2 regions of the Dokdonia sp. Dokd-P16 genome follow, and region 1 is predicted to be linked to the other one. Evidence: riboswitches for the same ligand, from Rfam matches in the RefSeq annotation. Region 1 holds a riboswitch; the other holds the start of a gene.
What was found. A riboswitch is a leader RNA that binds a small molecule or an ion and turns the genes downstream of it on or off. The one in region 1 is predicted to bind S-adenosylmethionine.

Region 1 (7,463 bases):
TGCGTGCGTATGGCAAGTGTTTCTGGGTGATGCTTGCTCATTAATTGAGGCTTTGCGTTATCTTAATTATATCGCTTAAAACACCTCTTGCCGTTACTGCTTTACCAGCTCCCGCGCCTTGAATCACAAGCGGCTGATCACCATATGAAGCGGTATAAATCTCAAAAACAGCATCTGCTCCTTGCGTTTGACCTAGTGCTGTAAACTTAGATTCTTGTACTAGTTTTACCTCGAGTTCTTGCGTTTTGACATTGAGTTCTCCCACGTGACGTAGCACCTCATTGTTTGCAAGGTTCCTTTTACTCTCTGTAAAAATGGTGTCAAGTGTTTTTACGCTTTCGCGAAACTGTGATAAAGTAGTTTTTCCATTAAGTTCCTTAGGCACTAAAGATTGGATTTTTACATCTCCAAACTCCTTTGCAAGGCCTATCTCTCTACTTAGTATTAATAACTTGCGAGCAACATCTTTCCCCGAAAGGTCTTCTCTTGCGTCTGGCTCAGTAAGTCCAAGTGCGTCTGCTTCTAATAATATGTCTGAAAAGTCTTTATCTTCCTTAGAAAAATTATTGAACAAGTAACTTAATGATCCAGAAAAGACTCCTCGTATCTTATGGATCTCTTCTCCACTTTCATAGAGGTTTTTAATGGTTTCTATAATTGGTAATCCGGCTCCAACGTTTGTTTCGTAACCAAATTTCTTCTTATTAAGTGTAAGCGAAGCTCTCAACTTTTTATAGAAATCGTATGACAGTGTGTTTGCAACTTTGTTTGCTGTAACAATATGAAAACCATGTTCCACGAGGTCTATGTAATTATTTGCAAAGGTTGCGCTAGCCGTTACATCTACTGCTACAAATTCTTGTTCTTGCTCATGCTCATGACTTTTTTGCTCCTTTAACTTTTTCGCGAAAGCGTAAATATCTTCAAGCGTATACGGCTGCGCTGCGGTCTCAAAATTAGAACTCCAGCCAGAAGTGACGTTATCTTTAAATAGCGCCAACTTAGAATTTGCTATACAAAAAATGTTGAGCTTTCTATTTGTTGTTTTTTTATTAAAATCTGTGATCTGTGTGATAAGCGTGCTCCCCACATTACCGATCCCAAAGATTACTATATTTATTTGTGACATAACTGTTTTTGAAAAATAGGTTGTACGATAGCAGCGAGCTGCTCGTATTCAATTAAAAAGGCATCGTGACCGTGGATGGAATTTATCTCATGATAGCTAGACGTAATTCCCGCTTCTTGCAGCGCAAGGTGTGTATCATATATCTCATCTGCTAGAAAAAGTCCGTCGGTATCTATTGCGACAAGGTGCACTTTTGCTGTAAGTTGGCTCACTGCTTCATTGAAGCTTTGTTTACCCTTTGTAATATCTGCCGCAAGCAATAATTGATTCATTAATTTATAAGAAGCAATAGAAAATCGTTCTGACAATCGCTTGCCGTGATGATCTAGCCAACTTTGAATATTATATAGTGAATCTTCTTTTTTGGTGCGATTAAATTTTTCTTTAAAAGAGGCAGGCGTGCGATAAAAAGTCATCGCATGAATGCGTGCATCATAGATAGGTCTCTGAGAATGATTCAATAAACTATCTTGAATGTGGCATTGTGCAATGACCCAGTCGGTCGCTTTCCAGTCCGTTGCTATTGGGATAAGGTGCTCTGCTAGATTAGGTCTTTGTGTTGCAAGTTCCCAAGCAATCTGACCACCAAGCGAACCTCCTATTATGGCAAAGAGTTTTTTAATATTTAAATGCTCAAGTAATGTAATTTGAACCTTTGCAATATCGCTATTAGTAAATGCTTTATAATTAAGCACTAGATGATTTTGATTATTATCATAACCATTCCCAGGAATATCCATCGCAAGTATGGTATAGCAACTTGTATCAATCGCTTTATTTCTACCAATCAAATCACTCCACCAACCGTTTTCTCCAGTTATAGAAGAGTTTCCCGTAAGCGCATGATTTACGAGCACGACAGGCGCTGTACCTAATGGCTCACCAAACAATTGATACGTAACATGTAAATGACAAGTGTATCCCGAGTATGTTTTAAAATCTTGTAAATCAATGTGTGAAAGCATAGCCTATCTGTAGATTAAAAAAGGGAGTCCCTATGAACAGGGGACTCCCGCACTAATTAATTAACTAAGATTAATTACACTAAGACGTTTTTATCTACTCGCGCAAATGCTGCCACGAGATCTTCTTTTAAATCTGCTATATCCTCAAGACCTACAGAAAGACGTATTAAATCTTTAGTCACGCCTGTGCTTACTTGATCCTCATCACTAAGCTGTTGATGGGTTGTACTTGCAGGGTGAATTATAAGCGATTTACTATCTCCTATATTTGCTAGCAGTGAGAAAAGTTTAGTTTCATTTGAGATTGTTTTTGCACTCTCAAAACCTCCTTTTACACCAAAGGTCACAATTCCGCTCTGTCCTTTAGGCAAATATTGTTTTGCAAGGTCGTTGTACTTACTAGAAGCAAGACCTGGATAATTTACCCATGCCACCTCATCACGAGTTTGCAACCACTCTGCAAGTTCAAGGGCATTTTTTGAATGTTTCTGTAACCTAAGTTCTAGTGTTTCTAGACCTTGTAAGATTTGGAATGCATTAAATGGACTCAAAGCGGCACCATGATCACGCAATCCTTCTATACGCACTTTTGCAATAAACGATGCTTCCTTAATCACATCCCAGTAAACTAAGCCATGATATCCTGCGGAAGGCTCTGTAAATTCTGGGAACTTACCATTACTCCAATCAAATTTACCTGCATCTATAATAACTCCGCCTAGTGCGGTACCGTTACCGTTTATATACTTTGTAAGTGAGTGAATCACGATATCTGCACCGTGCTCGATAGGGTTGAGTAGCGCTGGTGTTGCTACGGTGTTATCTACAATGAAAGGGACTTTGTGCGCTTTCGCGAAAGCGGAAATACCTTTTAAATCTAATACGTCAAGCTTAGGATTACCTAATGACTCTACAAAGAAAGCTCTCGTATTTTCTTGGGCTGCCTTCTCAAAATTTTGAGGATCTGAAGGATCTACAAAAGTGGTTGTAATCCCAAAACGTGGTAATGTCACACTCAGAAGATTCCATGTGCCTCCGTAAAGACTACTAGAAGCTACAATGTGATCTCCCTGCTTTAGTAACGTAAGTAATGTAGTGTTAATTGCCGCAGTTCCTGAGGCGGTCACGACGGCTGCTAGTCCGCCCTCTATCTCTGTAAGGCGTTTTTCCAGCACGTCATTTGTAGGGTTATTGAGACGTGTGTAAATAAAACCTGGCTCAGACAGGTTAAATAGGTTTGCTGCATGGTCTGCATCTTTAAAAACATAAGCCGTGCTCTGGTAGATAGGCACCGCTCGAGTTCCTCCATTTGCTGCATAATCGTGTCCTGCGTGCAACGCTTTGGTTGCCAATTTTTGTGTACTCATTTTTCTCTTTTTTGTCCCAGTACTACTAGGATTAATTTTAGCGATTCACTTCGTGTGAACGGATTAAAAACAAAAGCCAAATATTTCCAATACGAACCCTTATCTCAAGGTCGAGGAAATGTTTAAAGAAAAATATTATAAGAAAAAACATAAGCACATACCCGTGAGGTACTTGCTCGATGTTATCTATCCTCAAGTTTCGGTAATGAGCGATTCTTGGGTAGAATGTAGCACCTTCTTTCTAAATGAAAGGGTTGCTAAGGCTTCATAGGGTCATTCCCTCAGCCTTTCTTGATAACATTTATTCTGTTCATTATTCCGCTTTCGCGAAAATCTGAACTGTCATTGAACTTTGTGAGCACAAATATTGTAAAAACAATTGTACAAAAGCAAACTTTTTAGAATATTTTTCTAAAAAGTTTTATAAAAATCATTCTTTCAGTAAAATATTCAGTCTTAATAATTTTTACAGTATAATATTCTAATTGAGATAGTGAGACGTTTAAATTTGCCATCTCAATTTTCACAAAACAATAACATAACCCTACTAAATTGGTAGGATAATGGATTGTTTATATTATTAAAGTTTCTTTACCTTTGTGGCATAATTACGAGGACAGATTTGACTGCTTGCAACCTCATTAAAAAATGGCTAAAATCAAACATAAGACTTTAACGTTTCTTATGTTATGTTTCTACCCAGCACACGTCAAATCTACTTCTTGACAAAAAATTAAAAAATGGCTTATTTATTTACCTCAGAATCTGTTTCTGAAGGACACCCAGATAAAGTTGCAGATCAGATTTCTGATGCGCTTATTGATAATTTCCTCGCTTTTGATCCCCAATCTAAAGTTGCTTGCGAAACCCTAGTTACCACTGGACAAGTAGTACTTGCTGGTGAAGTGAGATCTAGTGCTTACTTAGATGTTCAAAAAATCGCTCGTGAGACCATTAATAAAATAGGTTATACGAAAGGTGAATACATGTTTGACGGAAACTCTTGTGGTGTATTATCTGCCATACACGAGCAGTCTGACGATATTAATCGTGGTGTAGATCGCGATACTAAGGAAGAGCAAGGAGCAGGAGATCAAGGAATGATGTTTGGCTACGCTACTAAGGAGACAGAAAACTTTATGCCACTGGCACTTGAGCTTTCTCATAAATTACTTATTGAACTAGGTAACCTACGTCGTGAAGATGACGAGATTACTTATTTACGCCCAGACGCAAAAGCGCAGGTGACTATAGAATATAGTGATGAAAACGTACCTCAACGTATTGACGCTATTGTAGTTTCTACACAGCATGATGATTTTGATGAAGACGAGGCAATGCTAGGTCGCATACGTGGAGATATTCAAGATATTTTAATACCTCGCGTAGTAGGTTTATTACCAGAAAATATTGCAAACCTTTTTAATGATGATATTAAGTATCACATTAACCCAACTGGGAAGTTTGTAATAGGTGGACCTCACGGAGATACTGGTCTTACAGGTCGTAAGATTATTGTAGATACTTATGGTGGTAAAGGAGCTCACGGAGGTGGTGCTTTTTCTGGAAAAGATCCATCAAAAGTAGATCGCTCTGCTGCCTATGCAACACGTCATATTGCAAAAAACCTCGTTGCTGCAGGAGTTGCAGATGAGATTCTTGTGCAAGTTTCTTATGCTATTGGTGTTGTAGAGCCTATGGGAATCTTTGTAGACACATACGGTACTTCTAAAGTAAACTTATCTGATGGTGAGATTGCAAAAAAAGTTACTGCACTATTTGACATGAGACCAGCTGCTATTGAAAGCAGGTTAAAGCTACGTTCTCCTATGTATAGCGAGACTGCTGCTTACGGACACATGGGACGCACAAACGAAGTAGTTACAAAAATCTTCAAGAGCTTTGACGGTAAAGAAAAGGATATCGAAGTAGAATTATTTACTTGGGAAAAACTTGATTATGTAGAGAAAGTAAAAGAAGCTTTCAACCTATAATTGACTTATATATGTTTAAAAAAGGGAGCCTAGCGGCTCCCTTTTTTTGTGTTGTACATTATAACATTAGGGACGTAGGTCGTTTTATTATCACTCATATGTGCTCACTGTTATGCGATTTCTCGATAGGCTCGAAATGACAACTGCCACTCGATTATAATTACTGAGGCTTTCTTACTGTTATGTGATTTCTCGACAGGCTCGAAATGACAGATGTTTAATTACTCGAATACGATTTTATCTACTTCAATCTCAAAATCTGTAGCAGCTTTTGTGTTTGAGATCAGTCCGAGGCGAATGATTGATGCTAGATCATCTTTGTCTGGGTGACCTTCCAAAGGTTCACCAAGTCTATATGTTCCAAAATCTGAAAGATTGTAAGTGACAGTTTTCCACTCACCTTCCGTTATCGGTAAATTGATTTTATAATTCGGTCTCCAGAATCTTTTGTACTTATTGAGCGTAAGTGCAAAGTCTTGCCCTGTAGATTTGTATCGAACAGTTACTGCGGTATATCGCGATAAGTCATAAGATTGATACGGAGTTCTTAAGGATGCGAAACCTCCATTATTCTCAAGACTTACGCTTCCGCGAAAGATGATACTTTCTGCAGATTGCTCCACCTCTCCTGTAGATAATCCTCCCATAACACCGTCCAGAACGACGAACCAGTCGTCACAATTATCACAAGAGGTTCCAAAATTAAAAGACAAAGGAGAGGTAATCATAGCTGTTGTAATTAATAGGGCTAAGAGATATTTCATAGCTTTTTTTTTATAAAGTTACGCTTTCGCGAAAGCTTAATCCTTCAATTTAAAAGACTTTTAACGAGCTAGATAGCCACAAGCCTTAGCATACTCGTTATAAATTATACTTCACCGTAAACATTGCGATTCTGGGCTGCACAAAATACTCTGTATTTGAGATTGTAAAATCATTTACATTGTTACTTGAAATGGTATCAACATTCAAGAGATTTGTAGCCTGTATACGGAACTCCCACTGACTATCTGGTTTCTGGTAATACAAGTTTGCTTCTAGAAAAGAGTACATGTTATCTATCTCTGTACTATCATCATTATCATCATAATTATACAAACTCCAGTCTGCACCTATTGTAAATCCTTTACCTAAATTCCACTCTGCATTTGCAAAAGGTCTGTTTGTAAAGAATGTTCTATCTGTCACACCATTATCAGAGTTTGTGCTTGTAAAGTTGTAGCCAATTTCAAAATTTGGCGCTTCTTTGAAGTTAGTCTCTGCGCTCGTTGTATAATTCTGCGTTAAGTTTTTTGTATTTCTATCCTCACCATTAATAATGTTATTAAGGTCACTGTAGCTTCCACTTGCACTCACGTTAAGTTTCCACTTCTTAAAACGTTTTGAGAAACGTGCATTTGCACTTAATGTCTCATCTGCAAAGTTTGTGTTGTTTACTGGACTAGCTACTTGGTTTATCCCTACAAAGGACCCAGAAGTCTTGATAGGATCTACTCTGCGAGAATAATTTACTCCTCCAAAGAGACTCGTAAAGTTGAACATGCTAAAGCTAAAGTAATTGATACTTGCATTGTGATAGATAGCATTTTCTATCTCTCTATTACCACGATACAAACTGTTGTAGTTATTAAACAATAAGCCTTCGGCAAAATTATTTACGTCTGTATACTGAGCAGTCATTTGGTAATTTACACGTAAGCTTTTTCCTTGAGAAAAATCTAATACCGTAAATAAGTCTGGCAGTAGTCTCACATCACTATCTTCTGTTGTTGTGCCTAGTTGCTCACTCTTTGTTGTATAATTGTGCAATGTTAATCCCGGAGTAATTGTAAAAATTCCCGTTTTAAGTTTATAGTGAAGTCCTACAAACACATCACTAAAGTTAAATGCAACATCATTACCTATGATAGTACCATCCAGTGTCTCGGTAAGATCATCTACTGTTCCGGTTTCTAATATTTGAAATAAGTTAGAATTAAAGTCTTGGCGACTTAAGGTTGTTCCAGCA
Region 2 (7,463 bases), 1.3 Mb from region 1:
AAAGATAGATGCCTTCCAGCAATCACTAGCAGCTTCATTAAATAAAGAACAACATCATACAATAGAAAATAGATGAACGATATTTTAAAAATAGCAGATAAGGAATTCAGCTCACGATTATTTACTGGAACGGGTAAATTTAGCGCAGATCATTTAATGACAGAGGCTTTGATAGCATCTGAGAGCGAACTAATAACCGTTGCTCTAAAGCGTGTAGATGTTGCCAATGAGGAGGACACTATGCTGCAAAGCATTATGCGTCCTCATGTGAATATACTTCCCAACACTTCTGGAGTAAGAACTGCAACAGAAGCAGTATTTGCAGCACAATTAGCGCGTGAAGCACTAGAAACTAATTGGATAAAACTAGAAATTCATCCTGATCCCAAATACCTTTTACCAGACCCAATAGAAACCCTAAAAGCCGCCGAAGAACTAGTAAAATTAGGTTTTGTGGTGATGCCATACATACACGCAGATCCTGTGTTGTGTAAAAGACTGGAAGATGTGGGTGTACCATGTGTGATGCCTTTAGGAGCACCAATAGGCACTAATAAAGGAATAAAAACGGTAGACTTTCTAGAAATTATCATTGAGCAAAGTAATGTACCAGTAATTGTAGATGCAGGTATTGGTAGTCCGTCGCATGCGGCTTATGCTATGGAGTTAGGAGCTGATGCTGTCTTAGTGAACACGGCCATCGCAGTGTCTAAAAATCCAGTAGCTATGGCAATGGCATTTAAAATGGCAGTACAGGCTGGAAGAATGGCTCACAATGCAACACTAGCACCTATAAAAACATATGCACAAGCTAGTAGTCCGCTCACTTCTTTTCTTAATTAAAACAACTCGTTATGTCTTTTAGAAATACTTTTGAAACTTATAATTGGGATACCGTAGAGAAAGAAATCTATAGTTATACAACACAAGACGTACGTAATGTTCTTAATAAGGAAAAAATTGATTTGGACGATTTCAAAGCGCTGATATCTCCTGCCGCCAAAGACTTTCTTGAGGAAATGGCACAGCGTAGTCATGCGCTTACTAAGAAGCGTTTTGGTAACACCATCCAGATGTATATACCGATGTATCTATCTAATGAGTGTCAAAACATATGTACGTATTGTGGGTTTAGTATGACTAATAAAATCCCTCGTAAAACACTTAGTGATGCCGAGATTTTAAGGGAGGTTGCATTTTTAAAATCTAAAGGATATGATCATATTTTGTTAGTTACTGGAGAGGCAAATAAAACTGTTGGTGTTTCTTATTTAAAGAACGCTATTGAACTCATTAGAAATCATTTTTCAAACATTAGCATAGAAGTCCAGCCACTAGATCAAGAGGAATATGAACAGCTCATTCATGCTGGATTGTATGCTGTGTTAGTATATCAAGAAACCTATCACAAAGCAACATACAAAACACATCATCCTAAGGGGAGGAAATCAAACTTTGACTATCGTCTCGATACACCAGATAGGCTTGGCAAAGCAGGAGTACATAAAATAGGTATTGGTGCATTGTTTGGTCTTGAAGACTGGCGTGTAGATAGTTTTTATACAGCCTTACATTTAAAATATTTACAAAAAACCTACTGGAAAACTAAGTATTCCATCTCCTTCCCTAGATTAAGACCTCACCAAGGAGAAGTACAACCTAAGGTTGAAATGACAGATGCAGATCTGGTACAGCTCATTTGTGCATATCGATTACTAGATGAAGATGTGGAGTTATCTATGTCTACTAGAGAAAGTGAACGCTTCCGAAATAACATCATAAGTCTAGGGATTACATCTATAAGTGCGCAATCTAAAACAAACCCTGGAGGCTACGTCGTGGACCCACAATCGTTAGAGCAATTTGAAATTTCAGACGAAAGAGATACCGAAGAAATTAAACAAATGATTGAATCTAAAGGCTATCAAGCCGTTTGGAAAGATTGGGATAAAAGTTATTTTGAAATTGCTTAGCATGGAACTAACAACCGCCGAAAAACAACAATATAGCAGACACCTTATTCTAGATGAAATAGGACTAGCTGGTCAATTAAAAATTAAAGATACAAGCGTTTTAGTCATAGGTGCAGGTGGCTTGGGGTGCCCAGTCTTACAATACCTTACTGCTGCTGGTATTGGTCGAATTGGTATTATAGACAAAGACGTCGTTGAGCAATCCAATTTGCAACGTCAAATTTTATACACTCATGATGATATTGGGAGTAACAAAGCGATATCAGTTACAAGGCGTTTAGAAAGGCTTAATCCTTATATCAAATTTGATACATACCCAATGCGGCTTACTAGAGATAATGCGCTAGAACTCTTTGCAAACTATGATATTATTGTGGATGGTTCTGATAATTTTGCTACTAGATATCTAGTAAATGACGCTGCTATATTAAAAGGTAAACCTGTTGTGCTGGGTTCTATTTATAAATTTGAAGGTCAGCTGGCCGTATATAATTATAAAAATGGTCCTACTTACAGATGTTTATACCCAACACCACCTAAACAGAATGAAATGCCCAACTGCTCTGAGGCAGGAGTTTTAGGCGCACTAGCAGGAATTATAGGATCTTTACAAGCCAATGAGGTCTTAAAAATTATCTGTGGAATAGGTGAAGTGCTTTCTGGCAAATTGCTCACCTACAATATGATAACTATGAATCAAATGATTTTAGGATTTGAAAAAGATACAAGTATCATAGTTAATCGTCTTGAAGATGAGTACGAGTTACAATGTGAGTTTTCTGTAGACAATATGGGTATTATAATAGATGAGATTAATAAACATTCAGAAAAATACAATCTCCTAGACGTGAGAGAACATCATGAGAGAGCAGTACATCATATAGGAGGCCAACATATTCCTTTAGGCGAGCTACAGAGTAGAATACAAGAAGTCTTGCAAAATAAAGATCTGGTTGTGTATTGTAAAGCTGGTGTACGCAGTAAAAAGGCAATCGAGCTATTGCAAAAAGAAAATGTTAAGTGCAGTCTTTTATATTTAACAGGGACTGTTTTATAGACTGTTGGTCCATTACATAATTTTTAAAATAAATTTTCATTCTGTAAAAGAAAAACGCCTTAGCATAGCTAAGGCGTTTTATATCTTATAAAAATCGTGTACTATGCGATTTCTAGTAATTCAAGTTCAAACTCGAGAGTTTGTCCTGCTAGTGGGTGGTTTGCATCTACAATGATGTGATCTTCATTTACTTCAGATACACGTAACTGCTGCTCAGAACCATCAGGTCTAGAAGCTACTAATATAACTCCTACTTCAGGTTTGATTTCTTCAGGTAATTGTGTTTTGGGTACCGTTTGAAATAACTCTTGTTGTACGTCTCCGTATGCTTCTTCTTTAGTTATAGTAACCGTTTTCTTCTCGTTAACCGCCATATCTATTAAAGCATTCTCAAATCCTGGGATAAGTTGGCCTTTTCCAAGTTCTACCTGTAAAGGTTCTCTTTGTAAAGAGCTATCAAACACCTGTCCATCTTCTAATTTTCCTGTGTAGTGTACTTTTACTACATCATTTCCTTTTACTTTACTCATAATTACTTGTTTTTAATCGAATTATAATTTGCAAAACTACAAGAAGAAAATCGGCTTACGAAGGAATCCACCAATGAATCTGGATACTGTAAAAGCTTGTACTGTGATATGTACTTTTACGATGATTCATAATATCCAATTTTATCTCAAAAATAAAGGCCTGACACCTCTGCCAGACCTTTATAAAGTCAAAGATCGTGAGCCCCTCTCACGATTTTGATTCATTTGAATTGTGCACAAAACTACTCTTAATCACAGTGAACCGTGAACGCTATTCGATAAGAAGCTAGTGCTATTGGTAATCTTTTACTAGTAGGAAATAGATTATTAAATTTTGTAAAAGTTGCTTATTTCATATTGAGCCAACTTAGGAATGGCTCCTGTAAATACTTTTAACTCCCAGTGACTCAAATGCGGCATCATTTCCATAGTGTGCTCGAAGAATATCACATTATCTGCAGTTGTAAACGTAGCAGATGGAATGATATAAAATGCTCTTGGAGCATCCTCTATTACTGTCACTAGACCCAAAAAACGGTGTCCTGCAACCTGTCCATAATCAAGCTTTTGTATTTTAATACTTTCCTCATCTTCTACTTGGATAGAACGTAGTTGCAGCTCGCTTGTTTTACCCGTAGGTGCTGTGATGAGAAAGTCAAGGCCTGCAACTCTATTAGTATCTGGCGCAATAGTAAAACCAGCTTTCGAGAGTTCGCTTGTGACAAATTCTATTAGTTGTAATGTTTCGTTTTTCATAATGGGGTGCAAAGATAAATATTTCTTTAAAAAATTAGTATTGTATAACCCCCATAACGATGTAGTAAAAAGGTAAAAAAAATGTACTTCTAGATGAATGTTACGCTTTCGCGAAAGCGTAAAAAAAACTTAAAACGCATATTAAAAACTAATTATACAGGTCAACCATATCATAAATAATTGATTGATGAGTCTATTATAAAAATAAATGAGTTCTCGTGTAATGTAAGTGGGATGATATCGTCAGAGTACAAATCGTTTAAAATAATATCAATCTTATAAATGACTGTATGCAAGTACAAATTATACTTTCAGCTATTTAATTACATAAATATTGAAAAATTAACCTTTTTTAAGGTTTAGAATATTATTTGAACACTAGTTTTGCACCCTTAAATTATTTATCAAGAATCTCAATTAGGAGATAGCAACCTGCAATAACGAGCAAGGTGCTAAATAGATAAGCCAATTAGTTGGAACCAATGTTAACTCATACTTCTATCTAAATTGCTATTATCTCCTTGCAAGAATGAAGAAGAACATGACACAGACTACACAAATTACCCCAAAATTTTCAGCTCTAATTCCGCTATTTGTATTTGTAATTACATTTTTAGGAGTTGGTATTTATCAAGATGACTTTTATGCGCTGCCCGCTCCTATGGCCGTTATCGCAGGAATCATCGTGGCTTTTATAATGTTTAAACAGACTATAAATGCTAAGATTGACATCCTACTTAAAGGTTGTGGTGATGATAAAATTTTAACCATGTGCCTCATTTACTTACTAGCTGGCGCATTTGCCGCAATTACTAATGCCACAGGGAGTGTGGATGCGATTGTAAACCTAGGCTTAGATTATATTGCGATACAATATATATATGTAGGTATTTTTGTCATTGCTGGGTTTTTATCGGTTTCTACAGGGACATCTGTGGGTGCAATTGTCGCGCTAGCGCCCATTGTGGTAGGTTTTGCAGATAAAAGTAGCGCAGACCTTGCCATACTTTGTGGTGCCTTGCTAGGTGGTAGTATGTTTGGTGATAATCTCTCCGTAATTTCAGATACTACGATTGCTGCGACCCAATCTCTGGGTACAAAAATGAGTGATAAATTCAAGCAAAATATAAAGATTGCTGTTCCCGCAGCGCTAATTACTATTGCTATTTTGATTTTTCAAGGAGTAGATCTCACAACAGATGTAACAGAGACTGTTGTTTATGAATATGACGTAATTAAAATTGCACCTTATGTTCTTGTCATTATCCTCTCTGTCATAGGACTCAACGTTTTTGTAACGCTTCTTGTAGGTGTACTTGCAGCAGCATTGTTAGGTATTATTTACGGTGATTTTACGATTATAGAGTCTACTAAAATTGCTTACACAGGTTTTACAAATATGACCGAGATTTTCTTGTTGTCACTACTTACTGGTGGTCTTGCAGCTCTTGTAGCTAGTAATGGCGGGATTGAGTTTATCTTAGTAAATATTAAAAAACTCATCAAAAGTAAAAAAACTGCACAATTAGGTATTGCCGCGTTAGTGAGCACTATCAATATGGCAATTGCAAATAACACGGTATCCATTATTGTTGCTGGTCCTATCGCAAAAACGATAAATGATGAATATGCCTTAGACAATAAGAAAACAGCTTCCATTCTAGATATTTTTGCATGTATCTTTCAGGGCTTACTTCCTTATGGAGCGCAGGTTTTAATGATTCTAAGTTTTTCAAAAGGTAATATCAATTACTTAGATCTTGTAGGTAATACTTGGTATTTACTATTGCTGTTTGTAGTGACTATCTTATACATCATCTTTAGAAGTGATACAAAGAAACACGCTTTCGCGAAAGCTGTATAAGTACATCGCAAAGCACAATTTGAGCACTACGAACGTGTTGTATACCTATAAAAATTTTCTGAAAGCGGAAAAAGAGATATACCAAACAAATCCACTTTTAACCAAATTGCCTCTTTTCATATTTAAATTTGCATTTCATAAGAATTTAGCGCTTTACTGTTAAACCTATCCCAAAATCAAACTCTACCGAGAACCGTACGAGAAGTTGCTGCGTTATATATGTAAATCTAAATAACACAAACACTAAACAATTATGAAAACAGTAAACGTATTATCAATGGCACTTTGTGCAGGACTTTTATCACTTGCATCATGTGAAGGTTCTAAAAATATGGGTAAAGAAGAAGCAGCAGACCAAAAAGAGATGATGGATGATAAAATGTCTGAAGGAAAGGACATGATGGACGATACAATGTCTGAGGGTGAAGACATGATGGATGAAATGACGGTAATGGTAGGTGGGGCAGCAATGTATCCTTCTAAAAATATTGTAGAGAATGCTGTAAACTCAAAAGATCACACTACCCTAGTTGCTGCTGTAACAGCTGCTGGTCTTGTAGAAACATTACAAGGTGAAGGTCCATTTACAGTTTTTGCTCCAACAAACGCTGCTTTTGAAAAACTTCCAGAAGGAACGGTAGCTACATTACTTAAGCCAGAAAGTAAAACAGCTTTACAAGGTGTACTTACATACCACGTAGTTACAGGAAAATATGATGCAGCTGCTATTATGAGCGAGATAAAAAAGAATAATGGTACAGCTACTTTTACAACTGTAAACGGTGGTAAATTAATGGCTTCTGTAAAAGGAACATCAGTAGTTCTTATGGATCAAAATGGAAACAGCTCTACAGTAACGATTGCAGATGTAATGCAGTCTAATGGTGTGATACACGTAGTAGATACTGTGGTTTTACCAACTAAATAATTTTATAATACCCAACTTGAAAAGCGTCACTGTACATTACAGATGGCGCTTTTTTTGTTTTAATTATTTAAGTAAATCACTCGTACTAAAAGAGCTAGCATAAGGATTTTGAGATTGTGAATATCTATTGTTGTTTTTTACTTTTTAGCCTAGAGTTAACCCCTATTTTTGGCAACCTTAAAATAAAAGAGATATGAGTGCAACTTGGTATGAGTGTAAGGTAAAATATAGAAAATTTGATGAGGCATCTGGAACGCAAAAGGTAAAAACAGAGCCTTTTCTAGTTGATGCAATATCATATACAGAAGCAGAGAGTAGAATAACGCAAGAAATGGCAGCTTACTTAAGTGATAGC

Region 2: it holds a riboswitch for S-adenosylmethionine, as region 1 does, so the genes downstream of both, DCS32_RS13910 (Na+/H+ antiporter NhaC family protein) here and DCS32_RS08265 (O-acetylhomoserine aminocarboxypropyltransferase/cysteine synthase family protein) in region 1, are expected to answer to the same signal.

What each region holds. Positions count from the first base shown of each region.
Region 1 covers NZ_CP029151.1:1,844,795-1,852,257, reverse strand. The annotation lists gene DCS32_RS08280 (trans-sulfuration enzyme family protein) at 1-41, opposite strand, end outside; gene DCS32_RS08275 (aspartate kinase) at 41-1,129, opposite strand; gene DCS32_RS08270 (alpha/beta fold hydrolase) at 1,117-2,094, opposite strand; gene DCS32_RS08265 (O-acetylhomoserine aminocarboxypropyltransferase/cysteine synthase family protein) at 2,169-3,461, opposite strand; SAM riboswitch class I at 3,641-3,762, opposite strand; gene metK (methionine adenosyltransferase) at 4,202-5,455, shown strand; gene DCS32_RS08255 (CIA30 family protein) at 5,677-6,219, opposite strand; gene DCS32_RS08250 (TonB-dependent receptor) at 6,317-7,463, opposite strand, start outside.
Region 2 covers NZ_CP029151.1:3,128,431-3,135,893, reverse strand. The annotation lists gene thiE (thiamine phosphate synthase) at 1-76, shown strand, start outside; gene DCS32_RS13935 (thiazole synthase) at 73-843, shown strand; gene thiH (2-iminoacetate synthase ThiH) at 855-1,973, shown strand; gene moeB (HesA/MoeB/ThiF family protein) at 1,975-3,030, shown strand; gene DCS32_RS13920 (peptidylprolyl isomerase) at 3,132-3,560, opposite strand; gene DCS32_RS13915 (hypothetical protein) at 3,888-4,316, opposite strand; SAM-I-IV-variant riboswitch at 4,713-4,809, shown strand; gene DCS32_RS13910 (Na+/H+ antiporter NhaC family protein) at 4,858-6,180, shown strand; gene DCS32_RS13905 (fasciclin domain-containing protein) at 6,434-7,108, shown strand; gene DCS32_RS13900 (DUF4494 domain-containing protein) at 7,302-7,463, shown strand, end outside.